DNA from 4 places in the Anaerobacillus sp. ABR4_321 genome. Region 4 is predicted to be linked to each of the others. Evidence: riboswitches for the same ligand, from Rfam matches in the RefSeq annotation. Region 4 holds a riboswitch; each other region holds the start of a gene.
The links. Region 4 has a riboswitch for S-adenosylmethionine ahead of ACXADT_RS02195 (acyl-CoA dehydrogenase family protein). Riboswitches for the same ligand answer to the same signal wherever they lie in the genome.
Positions count from the first base shown of each region.

Region 1: it holds a riboswitch for S-adenosylmethionine, as region 4 does, so the genes downstream of both, msrA (peptide-methionine (S)-S-oxide reductase MsrA) here and ACXADT_RS02195 (acyl-CoA dehydrogenase family protein) in region 4, are expected to answer to the same signal.
Region 2: it holds a riboswitch for S-adenosylmethionine, as region 4 does, so the genes downstream of both, metK (methionine adenosyltransferase) here and ACXADT_RS02195 (acyl-CoA dehydrogenase family protein) in region 4, are expected to answer to the same signal.
Region 3: it holds a riboswitch for S-adenosylmethionine, as region 4 does, so the genes downstream of both, metX (homoserine O-acetyltransferase MetX) here and ACXADT_RS02195 (acyl-CoA dehydrogenase family protein) in region 4, are expected to answer to the same signal.

Region 1 is NZ_JBSWTK010000001.1:2,667,947-2,671,491, forward strand. Features, by position in the region: gene ACXADT_RS13825 (alpha/beta hydrolase family protein) at 1-999, shown strand, start outside; gene msrA (peptide-methionine (S)-S-oxide reductase MsrA) at 1,045-1,692, opposite strand; SAM riboswitch class I at 1,791-1,904, opposite strand; gene ACXADT_RS13835 (Na+/H+ antiporter NhaC family protein) at 1,988-3,391, opposite strand; gene fni (type 2 isopentenyl-diphosphate Delta-isomerase) at 3,466-3,545, opposite strand, start outside.
Region 2 is NZ_JBSWTK010000001.1:1,687,093-1,690,637, reverse strand. Features, by position in the region: gene ACXADT_RS08700 (MSMEG_1061 family FMN-dependent PPOX-type flavoprotein) at 1-608, opposite strand, end outside; gene metK (methionine adenosyltransferase) at 777-1,973, opposite strand; SAM riboswitch class I at 2,171-2,281, opposite strand; gene pckA (phosphoenolpyruvate carboxykinase (ATP)) at 2,498-3,545, shown strand, end outside.
Region 3 is NZ_JBSWTK010000001.1:1,413,798-1,417,342, reverse strand. Features, by position in the region: gene ACXADT_RS07390 (O-acetylhomoserine aminocarboxypropyltransferase/cysteine synthase family protein) at 1-1,076, opposite strand, end outside; gene metX (homoserine O-acetyltransferase MetX) at 1,080-2,153, opposite strand; SAM riboswitch class I at 2,235-2,344, opposite strand; gene ACXADT_RS07380 (TlpA family protein disulfide reductase) at 2,510-2,929, shown strand; gene ACXADT_RS07375 (anti-sigma factor domain-containing protein) at 3,049-3,545, opposite strand, start outside.
Region 4 is NZ_JBSWTK010000001.1:408,343-411,887, forward strand. Features, by position in the region: gene ACXADT_RS02190 (LLM class flavin-dependent oxidoreductase) at 1-767, opposite strand, end outside; SAM riboswitch class I at 850-951, opposite strand; SAM riboswitch class I at 1,097-1,202, shown strand; gene ACXADT_RS02195 (acyl-CoA dehydrogenase family protein) at 1,287-2,429, shown strand; gene ssuE (NADPH-dependent FMN reductase) at 2,478-3,008, shown strand; gene ACXADT_RS02205 (DEAD/DEAH box helicase) at 3,395-3,545, opposite strand, start outside.

The DNA.
Region 1 (3,545 bases), 2.3 Mb from region 4:
TTAGCTGATCGAAAAATTGAATTGAACGATGTAAATTACTTAATTCTGCATGGATCATATGATAGTGACCTGTCTGAATTTGAGGGAGATCGACAATTCAATGGCATCGAGTTAACAGGTAGTGAAGATGTGATCAAGTCTGCACTCTACATCGACCGAGCTAACCATGGTCAGTTTAATACAACTTGGGGTGATAACGATACTTACTTTCCATTCACTCTTTTATTGAACAAACAGCCTTTGATCAGCGGAGAGGAACAGATGCAGATTGCAAAAACATACGTTTCTGGATTTTTAGAAGCTACCTTGAATAACGACAACTCCTACCGACCTATGCTGGAAGATTACCGCTATGCGTTAGATTGGCTCCCTTCAACAACGTACATTAGTAAATATGAAGATACTTCTTATCATATTTTTAGTACATTCGAAGAGGATGTTGATGTCAATACAGCTTCGACCCCTTATATTGAATTGCAAGGAAACGGCCTATTGCAATGGTATGAAGGTGAATTAGACTATAGAAGAAATAAAGTGAGAGATAATCACGGCGTTTACCTTAAATGGAATCACGACTACTCTAGGAATGGTTCATACAAGCTTTCGTTTACCAAAGCGTTAGAAGATCCTTACGCGTTTAAGAAAGATAGCTCCTTAACGTTTGCAGCGGCGAATGTATCTGAAGTAGAAGAAGAAGTTTTTGTGGATTTCACAATAACAGCCACATCTGAAAACGGTGAATCTGCTAGTGTCAAATTGAGCGATGTGATGAGTATGCATCCTGTGCTACCGATTCAGCACACAAAAACGAAGTTCTATGAAGAAGCGCGATTCGGAGCCCTTACCGAACCGGTCCTTCAAACGTTCAACATACCGATGAGTACATTTATTGAACAAAACAACACGTTTGAACCAGATACCCTTACCTCCATAACATTTCAATTTGATCAATCAGAAAGAGGAAAAATATTCTTAGATCACATTGGCGTTAACCGATAATAAAATATAAGAGGCTTCCCACAAAGGGAAAGCCTCTTTTTTAAATTATGAAATTTTACAAGAAGACTGTCCACGCTTTGCTAAGTAGCTCTGATGGTACTCCTCTGCTTTATAAAAATTCGTTGCAGGAACAATTTGAGTTACGATTGGCTTCTTAAAACGTTTTGCTTCAGTAAGCTCGTTCAGTGCAAGTTCTGCTGAAGTCTTTTGCGAATCTGAGTTATAAAAAATAGCGGAACGATACCTAGTACCCACATCTTCACCCTGACGGTTCAAAGATGTGGGATTATGATTATCAAAGAAAACTTGGAGCAGTTCCTCATACGTAATAATCGCTGGATTATATTCGATAAGCACCGCTTCAGCATGACCAGTAAGTTCTTTATATACTTCTTCATAAGAAGGATCGATCGTACTTCCACCTGTAAATCCTACTGAAGTAGACACGACACCATTCAGCTGCTGAAATAGTGCTTCTACTCCCCAAAAACATCCTGCTGCAAATACCGCTTTTTCCATTCTTTCCACTCCATTTCTCCAAGTGTTGTTGCTATTTTGAACAGCTTTCTCTGTATATACCTTCTCGAGCTCACTCAGAGTTAACATGTAAAGCTGTTTGCCTTGTTCCTTATAGATACCTTTTCCTAGAAGATGGTTGATTATCATTTGTTTTTTGTCTGACGTTTTCTGCAATTCCTTTCACTCCTTGAAGTAGTTTGTATGATGAGGAGTGCATATAAAAAACCCTCATCTGCCCGAACAGAAGAGGGTTTGGATTTACCGATCGCCTCTTCTTATTTTCCGACTTTCGCCGCAGGAATTGGCACGGTGCTCCCGTATAACATTTATAGGAATCCGTTGCCGAGGTATCAAAGGGCCAGTCCCTCCACCTCTCTGAATAAGAAGATCCTTGAAAAGGATTATTAAGTTAATGACAATATTAAAGGTTGTAACAGTAGGTGTCAATAGAAAAGCTTGCATTAGTGTGCTAAACGAACAAAGAAATTAAAAAATATCCGATTGCTGATACGCTAGCACCGATCAGTGCAGGTTTTAGCTTAAAGGAAGCATAAGCCATCGTGTTCAACTTAAGTATCTTGGCTATTGTATTCGTATTATCGCTAAGTGGTGACGAAAAAGCACCGAACGTTCCACTAGCAAACACAGCACCGATCACGAGTGGCAATGAAGTTCCTGTGGTAGCACCGAGAGAGACTCCTAAAGGCATAAGAATTCCCCAAGTCCCCCATGAAGAGCCAATGAAGTATGAAATGAATGCCCCCACCAGGAATAACACCGGTGGCACGAATAATGCAGGAATCCAGTTTAAGTTCTTCGTTACAAACTGAGAAAATCCTAATGCTTCAGCAGAAGAAGCAAGTCCCCAAACAATCGTTAGTAATACGATGACAGACATCATATCATTACCGCCTTCAATAAAGAACGTGACAAGGTTTTTTAATGAGAACCTCTGAAATAAATAAAATAGAAACGTTAACAAAACGGTTGTCATTAGAGCGAAGACCATCGCATCTAATACATCTGCTTCGATGAATGCCTGTACTGGGCTTTTGAACCCTTTCTCATACCCACTCCAATATGTGATTAAAAGCGTTAGGAAAATTACTCCTCCTAGTGGCAGCAAAAGGTTCATAGGTTTTGCCGGAAGATCTTTTGAAACAACAGGATGACAATCTTCCCATTTGTCATCGATTTCTTTCTCCATATTCCCAGCATCAGTAGCCGGGATCTTCGTATGATGAAAGAAACTTAAATAAAATCCGATGATAAGAATCGATATTGAGAAAAAATTGTACGGAATGCTTTGCAAAAACAATCTGTAGCCATCTCCCTCAAGACCCTGTCCTCTTAAAGAAAGGTCGACAACAGAGGACATATATCCAACGAACGCAGTCGCAATCGGCATTAGAACAATTACTGGAGTTGCTGTGGTTTCAATCACAAAGCCAAGTTCCTGAGGGGTCATCTTCACTTTTTTCAAGAGTGCTTTCATAATCGGGGCAACCGTAACGATGCGAAAGCTCGGAGCACTAAACGTCCCGAGCGTTGATAACCATGTTAAAAATAACGCTCCCTTTTTCGAAGTGATTTTTCCAGAAGCGAATCGAACGAAGCCTTTTATTCCACCAGTATATTTCATCATTCCGATGAGACCAGTAAACATGTATAAAAAGATGATGATTTTAATGTTGCTCTCATCTTTTAAACCACTCATAATAAATTGATAAAACTGCTCGAGTCCTTCTATAGGTTGAGGCTTATGTATGAATGAAGCTGTTAGCAACCCTGCTGTTAACCCAGGTATAACGAGTTTCGTCTTCATCGCTACGAGAATCATGACCAAGAACGGTACGATCGAAAGCCAATCCATTTTTCACTCCCCCTTTCCGGTTAGTTTGTGCTCGGAAAAGGGTGCTATACTAAAAACCGGAGTAAATTCTCCGGCTACGACTGACGAAGCAAATTTGTTTTTTTGAGTTGCGCAATTGAAGACGCGCCAATTCCAAACATAGCAGTTTGTAGTT
Region 2 (3,545 bases), 1.3 Mb from region 4:
TGTGAGTAACTTTCCCTCAAGGTCTTGCTAACAGAATTGCTTTCAAGCTTCGCATGGTCTGCGAGCATCTTTGCGGCACTTGGTAACTTTTCTGTATTCGGCCAATAGTCTTGCTTAAAAAGATGAGAACGCTTTAATGCTTTTCCACAATGAATAAAACATTCGACCACTTCGACTCCTATTCCTAAAGAAGGAATATTCCCAAATGCCTCGCAGTCTTTAAGTAAGCCTTCCTCTTTAACGATACTCGCTTTACCGTTGATTCTAAGGCTTTCCTCCCTGCCTGGAACAAGAAATAACAACCCTACATTGGGGTTCTCCAAAATATTCAGTAGGGAGTCCATCCGTTTGTTCCCCGGCCTTTCCGGGATTAGAAGGTGTTTTTTATCGATCACTTTCACAAATCCTGGTTGGTCTCCCCTCGGGGATACATCGCTTCCCGAATGAGATGCTGTAGCGATTGTTAAGAAAGGTGAATGTGAGATAAATCGTTCACAGTTATCATCTAAGAAGTTGATCACCTTGTTGGCAGCTAACTTCCCCGGCTCTCCTCCAATTGATCGTAACTCTTCTAGCGATTCAACTTTCTGTCCAAAAACGTCTGACATGGTAGCCCCCTAACTAAATCTCAACTATTTCAAGTTTACCATTAAATGGCTTTTGCGCGTTGGGTAGTTCTGTCATATGACGTTATATAACTTTTACGCTACTTAAACCGCACAAAAAAGCTGTCGAGCATATCTCGACAGCTTGCTAGGCCTCATAGGCTTACTATTTTATTGGTTAGCACCCTTTTTAAGAGCTTCTGCTTTATCAGTGTACTCCCATGGTAATTCGATGTCTGTACGTCCAAAATGGCCGTAAGCAGCCGTTTGCTTGTAAATTGGGCGTCGCAGATCTAACATCTTGATGATCCCTGCTGGACGTAGGTCGAAGTTATCTCGCACCAGTTGTACTAGCTTCTCTTCAGATACGGTTCCAGTGCCAAACGTGTCGATCGAAATCGATACAGGTTGAGCTACTCCAATCGCATAAGCCAACTGTACTTCACAACGATCAGCAAGTTTTGCTGCTACGATATTTTTAGCTACGTAGCGCGCTGCATAAGCCGCTGAACGGTCAACCTTTGTAGCATCCTTACCTGAGAATGCGCCACCACCATGACGTGCATATCCGCCGTAAGTATCCACGATGATCTTACGCCCTGTTAACCCTGCGTCACCTTGAGGTCCACCGATTACAAAGCGACCAGTAGGATTAATGAAATACTTTGTATCTTCATCGATCAATTCTGGAGAAACAACAGGTTTAACGACGTGCTCTTTAATATTTCGTTGAATTTGCTCAAGCGAAACTTCTGGATGATGCTGTGTAGAGACAACGATCGTATCGATACGTACCGGCTTACCTTCTTCATCATATTCTACTGTAACCTGGGTTTTGCCATCCGGACGAAGATAAGGTAGGATTTCCTCTTTTCTTACTTCGCTTAAACGACGTGCCAACTTATGAGCTAAAGAAATCGGTAGAGGCATAAGTTCAGGAGTTTCATTACAAGCATACCCAAACATCAACCCCTGGTCACCAGCACCAATCGATTCAATCTCATCGTCAGACATTTGGCCTTCACGTGCTTCTAAAGCCACGTTCACACCAGCAGCAATATCAGCTGACTGTTCATCGATCGATGAAAGGACTGCACATGTTTCAGCGTCAAAACCATATTTAGCACGTGTGTATCCAATCGATTGGACCGTTTCACGAACGACTTTCGGAATATCTACATAGTGAGATGTAGTGATCTCTCCGGAAACCAACACTAGTCCAGTCGTGACTGTAGTTTCACATGCAACGCGCGCATTAGGGTCGTGCGCAAGAATATCATCCAGAATCGCATCAGAAATTTGGTCTGATATTTTATCTGGATGCCCCTCAGTTACTGATTCAGAAGTAAACAAACGACGATTACTCACTTAAGTACCTCCTTAAGGATTCATTCCTATTTAATATAGTGTAATGGATACGGTACTCATTTCCCTAATAGTGTTGTCGAAACGAGACATCGAATTCAATAATAAACGGTAATATTACGCTTTTTTCCAAAAACGACAATAAAAAAGCCCTTTCCTTCATCATAAAGGGAAAGGAGCTGAAGTCTCTTGCCTTTCGCCTCTTATCTTCCAAGACAATAAGTCTTGCAGGTTAGCACCTTAATCCACTATATGAGGAGTTGGTTGCTGAGCTTCATAGGGCCTGTCCCTCCGCTTACTCGGGATAAGAGTATCCATTCTCGAAATATAATATCGTAGTTCGCTTTCTCTGTCAATCTAATGACACAAGCCCTAATTAGAAAGGTCATTCACCTTTTTTTCACTTTTCAAGGAAAAATCCATAGATTAGTATAGAATAATTAAATGAATGTGTTATACTAATTTTGAGTTAAACAAGTTCAGAAAAGATCTTGATGAAATTTTATTATAAAGGATGGGTTTAACGTATGAAAACAGCTTCCTTCTCTTCACCACTTTTGGATGCCATTTTAAATAAGAATAATCCGCATGTTAATTTATCAGTTTCTGAACTGGTAGAACGTTCACTATCGATGAAAGAGGGAACATTAACATCCACTGGCGCTCTTCGTGTTGAAACAGGCAAATACACTGGACGTTCTCCAGAGGACAAGTTCATTGTCCGTGAAGAATCAACAAAAGACAAAATCAACTGGAAAACAAACCAGTCTATCTCTTCAGAACATTTTGAAAGCCTTTACACTAAGGTTCTGGATTACCTGGGAGAGAAAAAAGATCTTTATGTTTTCAAAGGGTTCGCTGGAGCAGACCAATCAGCAAGACTACCCATCCAGGTTATCAATGAATATGCATGGCACAACTTGTTCGCACATCAGCTTTTCATCCGCCCAAATGAATCTGAATTAAAAGGACATGAAGCAGAGTTCACTGTCATTTCTGCACCTGGTTTTCAAGCTAACCCAGACAAAGATGGCACGAATTCAGAAACGTTCATTATTATTTCATTTGAAAAACGTACCGTCTTAATCGGTGGCACTGAGTATGCAGGTGAGATTAAGAAATCGATCTTCACTGTCATGAACTACTTACTACCTGAGCGAAATATCCTTTCCATGCACTGTTCGGCGAACGTAGGAAAAGAAGGCGATGTGGCTCTCTTCTTCGGTCTATCAGGTACAGGAAAGACGACGCTATCAGCAGACGCAAACCGTCGCTTGATCGGTGACGATGAACATGGCTGGTCGATGAACGGTGTCTTCAACATCGAAGGTGGCTGCTACGCCAAATGTATTAATTTGTCTAGAGAAAAAGAGCCTCAAATTTGGGATGCAATTCGATTCGGCACTGTTCTTGAGAACGTTGCACTAGACAACAATTCGAGACTGCCTGATTATGATGATACAAGTTTAACTGAAAATACGCGTGCTGCATATCCAATCGACGCCATTCCTAATATTGCGGTTCCGAGCGTAGCGGGTCACCCTAACACGATTATCTTTTTGACTGCAGACGCTT
Region 3 (3,545 bases), 1.0 Mb from region 4:
TTAATAATTCCTGCTCCGGTTTCGCGGCCGCCTTTTATTCCGAAGACGACTACGGCTCCCGCACCTTTTGGTAAATATTTTGCAGCTAAGGTCTTTGACGGATGATTTTCTTCTTCAGGATAACTCACCCACTCAACTGCCGGGTTTTCTTTCAAATAGGTAACGATTTTACGCGTGTTTGCAACATGTTCCTTCATTCTAACGTGAAGTGTCTCAATTCCTAATGCGATTTGGAAAGCGTTAAAAGGACTCAATGAGGCGCCTGTGTCTCGTAATAGTTGAACACGAGCTTTTATGATGAAAGCTGCTTCAGGCAGGGCCTCTGCATAAACGATGTTGTGATAGGAAGGATCTGGTTCGATAAAGCCTGGGAATTTAGATGAATTCCAATCGAACTTTCCACTATCGACGATCAAACCTCCCATCGTTGAACCGTTACCACCAAGCCACTTCGTCGCAGAATGAATAACAATATCAGCACCATGCTCGATCGGTCTACATAAATACGGTGTTGCGAAGGTATTGTCGATGATAAGCGGAATGCCAGCTTCATGAGCGATTTCAGCCACTTTCTCGATATCGAGTACGTGAAGGCCTGGATTACCAATCGTTTCTGCAAAGATTGCTTTTGTATTAGGAGTAATCGCACTTCTAAACGATTCCGGATCTTTCGGATCAACAAAGTTGGTTTTTATTCCGTATTTAGGAAGCGTCGTTGAAAAAAGGTTATATGTGCCGCCATATAAAGTAGAAGCAGAAACAATTTCATCACCGCTATTCGCAATATTTAAAATCGCGTTTGTGATGGCTGCCATACCACTTGCAAGACCGAGGGCTCCAATTCCGCCTTCAAGCTCCGCAACCCGTTCTTCAAGCGTTCCTACCGTCGGATTACCAATTCTAGAATAAATAAACCCTTCTTCTTTTAAACCAAACAAATCAGCTGCATGTTCCGTGCTGTTAAATTTGTATGCGTTGGATTGATAAATCGGTAGTGCTCTCGCTCCTGTAGCTGGATCTGCCTGTAAACCACCATGAATGCCAATCGTTTCTAAGTTATAACGCTTCTCTGCCATCTCTTATCCACTCCTTTGTATTTTTGACGGTTCTTGTAATTGTTCTTTGATTAATTGCCCCCATCTATCAAATTCAACGAGGAATCCATCATGACCATACTTTGTATCAACGATCGTAAAACGCGCCTTAAGCGAAAATAAAGCTTCAAGATCTTTAGGAGGATAAATTAAATCACCTTTAAAACTAATTGCTAAAACATTTGCCTTCACTTCTTCAATCGGTGCGTCCCTTCCCCTGGTAATATCATGGTTATCCATTGCTTTTAATAAGTACAAATAGCTATTGGCATCAAAACGACCAACTAGCTTTTTACCCTGGTAATGAAGGTAAGATTCGACGTCGTAAAGAGCCTTTTCATGGTGATCTTCAGGTTTTGCAATGACCCTTCTTCCAAATTTCTTCTGAAACATCTCATCTGTTCGGTACGAAATCATTCCGATCATACGTGCTGTTGCTAACCCCGATGCGGGAGGATGTGTTTGATCATAATACCCTCCCTTCCATTCAGGGTCAGTCGTTATGGCATGTCTTGAAATGGCATTATATGCAATTCCGTAAGCACTCAAAGATGGTGTCACAGCTAATGGAACAAGATGCTCCATCGCATCAGGGTAGAGAATTCCCCACTCAAGCACCTGCATGCCTCCAAGCGACCCACCGATCACGGCATGAAGTCGATCGATACCGAGTGCTTCAAGTGCTCGCTTTTGAGAATGAACCATATCCCTCACGCTTATGAATGGAAAATCCGCCTGATATGGTCGGTTTGTAAACGGATTACGAGATAATGGTCCCGTCGAACCATTACAACCGCCTAATACGTTGAATGTGATTACTTGAAATTCAGAGGTATCTACATACTTACCGTGACCAATCAGACCTTCCCACCAACCATCTTGTTTCCTTCCAACCGTATACTGATTGCCCGTTAGTGCATGACAGACTAGAATGACTGGTGCTTCCTTCGGTCCTACTCGTTCATATGCAAGTTCAACCTCGTCAAGTTCTTTTCCTGATTCGAGAACGAACGAGCCAATGGATATCCGTTGGTCCTCGTATACCGTCTCTCTTCTCAACTCCGATCACTCCCATCACGCTCATTGAATATAAAAAAGCCTCTCTGAAAGACAGAGAGGCTGGATTATAGAAATCAGCTCCGCTTATCTTCCAGGCATTATACCTGCAGGAATTGGCACCTTTTCAAACCAAATGGTTTGACGGTTGCCGGGCTTCATAGGGCCAGTCCCTCCGCCTCTCTAGATAAGAACGAATATTCAATTACTTTGATTGAGTATTATTTTAGCAAGGCAATGCATTAGTGTCAAACATTTTCTGAAAGTTTATACAAATCCACTCTACGCATCAAATATTTTGATTAGAACCAGATTTTTGATAAGGTTACCATAAAACTATATGCGAAAGGAGACTTTTTGTGAAAGCCCCTACGTTTTCTTTACAAGAGGTCAGAGGTGATCAAACGTATTCATTAACCGACTATGAAGGGAAGCCGGTTATGCTTACGTTTTGGGCTTCATGGTGTCCTGATTGTATGAAGGACCTACCTATGAAAGAACAATTTTATGAACATGCAGACTTAAACAAACTTGCATTCTTAACAATAAATGTGACTGGACGTGAAAGAACAGAAGAGGCAGGCAAAGATTTTGCTATCAAGAACGATCTGCCTTTTCCAGTATTAAAAGATAATGGTAGAGATACGTACGATAAGTATGGGTGCACTGGTGTACCAACGACTGTCCTTTTAGACAGGAACCACGAAGTTGTACAAACATTCGGGGACAGGGCATCTTTCCTGGATATTGTTAAAGTCCTCCCTTCTATCATGCTTTGAATGAAGTTATAACTAAAACAAAGCTAGGGAAATTTCCCTAGCTTTGTTAAAAATAATATAAAATAATGGCGTTAATCTAAGTTATTCGTGGCGAACTGTCAATCTCACTGTTCACTTACTTAATCATCATTGTCTTCTTTTGAGCGATTGTCTTCACGCTCGTCTTGTTCATCCTCTTCATCTTCATCTTCATCATCTTTTTCTCTATCTTCTTTATCTTCTCTGACTTCTTTATCGTCTTTTGGTTTATCATTTATTGAGGATCCACTATTTTTCTCGTTGTTTTCCCCATTTTGTTCAGAGTCTTTATCCACACGACCAGAATCGTTATTTCCGGTTGGTTGAGATGAAGACTTTTCGTTCTTATTTGATAGTTGACCGATCGGATCTTTTTCTTCTTTTACCACCGCTTCAGAATTTTGGTTACTCTGTCCTTTTTTATTCTCTGAGCTGTCAACCGCTTTATTTGATTTATCATTAAGCTGAGTAATTTTATTATCTAGATCGTTCCTGTCTTCAACAGGTTCTGTATTACCCTCTGATGCAGTTGCGCGATTTTCGAGCGAATCTAATTTCTTAATAGATAGGTCGCGGGCATCTTCAAGAGAAATCGTTA
Region 4 (3,545 bases):
TGGATTCGCTCAGGAGTCGGTCCTCCGACAAACACGCACTCCGCATGCTTTGAGGCGAATTCTCGCCCTTTCTCTGATGTCCCAGCTTGATAGATCACAGGCGTTCGCTGTGGAGACGGTTCACTAAGATGCGGTCCTTCAACACTGAAATAGTGACCTTCATGATTGATTTCATGAACTTTGCTCGGCTCAACAAGCGTATCAGCCTCCAGATCTTCAACCACAGCACCATCCTCCCAGCTGCTTTCCCACAATTTGTAGGACACGTCCATATACTCATGAGCGATATCATAACGCTCATCATGACGAATCATCTTCTCAAGTCCGAAGTTGCGTGCCGCATTCGGTAAATAAGAGGTAACGACGTTCCAGGCAACTCGCCCTTTTGTTAGATGATCGAGCGTCGAAAATCTGCGCGCATTTCCAAAAGGTGCTTCGTACGTCGTGCTGACTGTAACGGCGAAGGAAAGGTGCTCGGTCACACTCGCCATCGCAGGGACAAGAAGCGCGGGATCATTGATTGGCACTTGCAATCCATCACGGATTGAAGGATTCTTACTCTTTTGGTACACATCATAAACACCAAGAACATCTGCAAAGAAGACCGCATCGAACTTCCCTTTCTCTAATGTCTTAGCAAGGTCGATCCAGTAGTCTAAGTCTTTGTATTTCTGATGACGCTGACTTTCTGGATGCTTCCATAGCCCATGTGAATTGTGCATCGAACTGTTCATGTCGAACGCATTCAAAATGATTTGTTTACTCATCTCCCTCAACCTCCACTCTTTTTTAAAACATAAAAAAGCCTCTTCATAAGAAAAGAAGAGGCCGTGAAAAAGCAACTGTCTTTTCTTATCCTTCAAGCATCGCTTGCTGGAATTGGCACAGTACTCAAACGAGTCTGTTGCCGAGGCTTCAAAGGGCCAGTCCCTCCACCTCTCTTGATAAGAAAGTTTGTTTTATTGAATTTAACGATGAATATACAGCACCGATCGATTCCCTGTCAACAAAAAATCAAAAAATTATTTCTTTTCTAATTACTTGTTGACATTGCGTTTATTTGTCCGTATTCTATTCTTTAACGCACTACCGCATACATTTATCTAGAGTCAGGGGAGGAATCTGGTCCAACGATCCTGCAGCAACCGCTTATCTTAAGCAAGGTGCTCATTCCAGCAGACTTTTTGTCTGAAAGATGAAGCTTGTATGGTTCGAATGTTGATGAGCCTAAGTCTACTTTCAGCTGAAAGTAGACTTTTTTTGTATAGAGAAAAAGGAGGATACTGATGCCATTTGCAACTGAAAAGCAGCCTGATTTGAAGGAAGAACTCACTGAACTCGTTGAACTTTTTAAAAGTAGATCAGCAAAATATGATGAAGAAGAAAGGTTTCCTTACGAGAACTTCGAAGATTTAAAGGCGAGGAACTTTTTATCATTCACTGTACCAAAAGAATATGGAGGCTCTGGTCTTAACTTGTACGAGTTCTTGAAAGTTCAAGAACAGCTCGCATCAGGTGATGGTCCGACGGCACTTTCCCTCGGCTGGCAGCTTGGCGTTATTTTAGAAATCGCTGAATCGCGAGCGTGGGATGAAGCGGTTTTCGAAAAAGTGTGCCACTTGATCGTAAACGAAAAAGCGCTTCTCAACCTTGCGCAAACTGAAAAAGCGACCGGTAGCCCTTCACGCGGCGGAATTCCTCAAACGACTGCTACAAAAACGCCGGAGGGCTGGATCATCAATGGGCGAAAATCCTTTACGTCAATGGCCGTGGCGCTTGATTACTCAATCGTAACAGCTGACGTTGATCAATCCGGTAAGAAAGGGTTTGTCCTGATCGATCACAAACTTGAAGGCGTACAAGTTGAGGAAACGTGGGACAGTATCTCCATGAAAGGGACAAAGAGTGATGATCTCGTGCTACATAACGTCCACGTTAAACCTGAAGATCTATTGGTAATTGAGGAGAACCACAAGGCATCTCCGAAAGGATGGTACCTGCAGATTCCAGCCGTTTACCTTGGCATCGCCTCTTCAGCCATGGACTACACGGTCGAATTCGCCTCCTCCTTCTCCCCTTCAACACTTCCTGGTCCGATCAAAGACGTGCCAGAAGTAAGGAGAAAGATCGGCGAGATGCAGTTAGAGCTATTCAACGCGCGAGAAGTTCTTTATGCTGTCGCAAAGAGATGGAGTGAAAACCCTGAAGAGCGTCCGCATATGGGAGCGGACTTAGCAGCAGTGAAGCATATCGTAACAAATAGTGCGAACCGAGTCGTAGATTTAGCGATGCGCGTGGTCGGTGCTAGAAGCCTGTCTGCCAGCAACCCATTACAGCGCCATTTCCGAAACGTACGAGCAGGGCTTCATAACCCGCCGACAGACGATGCGATTGTGTATAGTCTTGCGAACAGTGTGTTTGCTGACTAAGTATGTGTAAGAAAAATGTGATGACACTAGTTTAGGAGCGTGAAAACGATGAGCAATGTTGTACTTATTTACGGAGGAAACTCCCTTCAATCGAGACTAAAAGGAATTAAAGACTATGCGGAAAGTTATTTAAAGGAGCACTCGATCTCCTATGAATCAATCAATGTAATCGACTTACCCGCTACCGATTTAATCACCGCTAACTTTAGCAGCGCTACGATCCTAGAAGCGAATGAAAAAGTAGAAAAAGCGGATGCTGTTATTATTTTAACGCCTGTTTATAAAGCTTCTTATACAGGGATATTGAAGACGTATCTCGATCTTCTGCCTCAAAAAGGATTGAAAGGAAAAGCGGTTCTCCCAATGATGATCGGTGGATCGTTCGGGCATCTCCTTGCGATCGATTATGCGCTTAAGCCTGTACTCTCTTCTCTTGGAGCGACGAACCTCCTGAGCGGTGCTTATGTGATTGATCAGCATGTTCAGCGTGGTGAGGGGAATGAGTTTATTTTGGATGAAGAGGCGAAGGAGCGGTTGAGCGGTAACTTGGAGACGTTGGTGGAGGAATTAAAGAAATAAAAAAAGAGAAGACGAACATTCTGTTCGTCTTCTCTTTAGATTTATAGAACGTAGGATGATGCAATATAGCTAAGTGAATTGATTGTTTGGGACATTGTCACTTCCCATACAAATTCACCGAGTTATATTATTACATCATGCCGCCCATGGATTCTCATATGCAAATAAAGCAAAATAGCACCTAGTTTAATTGGGAAAGGCAACTTTTAGAAGGCTCAAACCCAATACCATAAACAGAAGGATATAATCATAAATGAACAATTGTATGCCAAGAAGTGTGTCATTTTACTTTGTTACAGAATTGCCTATGAGCATATCAAATAGACATGCTCAATATTAGCTTTTAAGCTTACCAAAGTTTCTTGCAGATATTCTTCTAAACATTTTCATTGGACTTCAATTTTATTAAATAGTATTTCAAATTTAGCACCTGCATTCTGCACCTGGGACCAGGTATTGCTTAATATATATATAAGAGGAATAATTCCTTCGTCATCTTGATGCCCCAATGTTACACTCTCAAACTTCCTTAGAGAA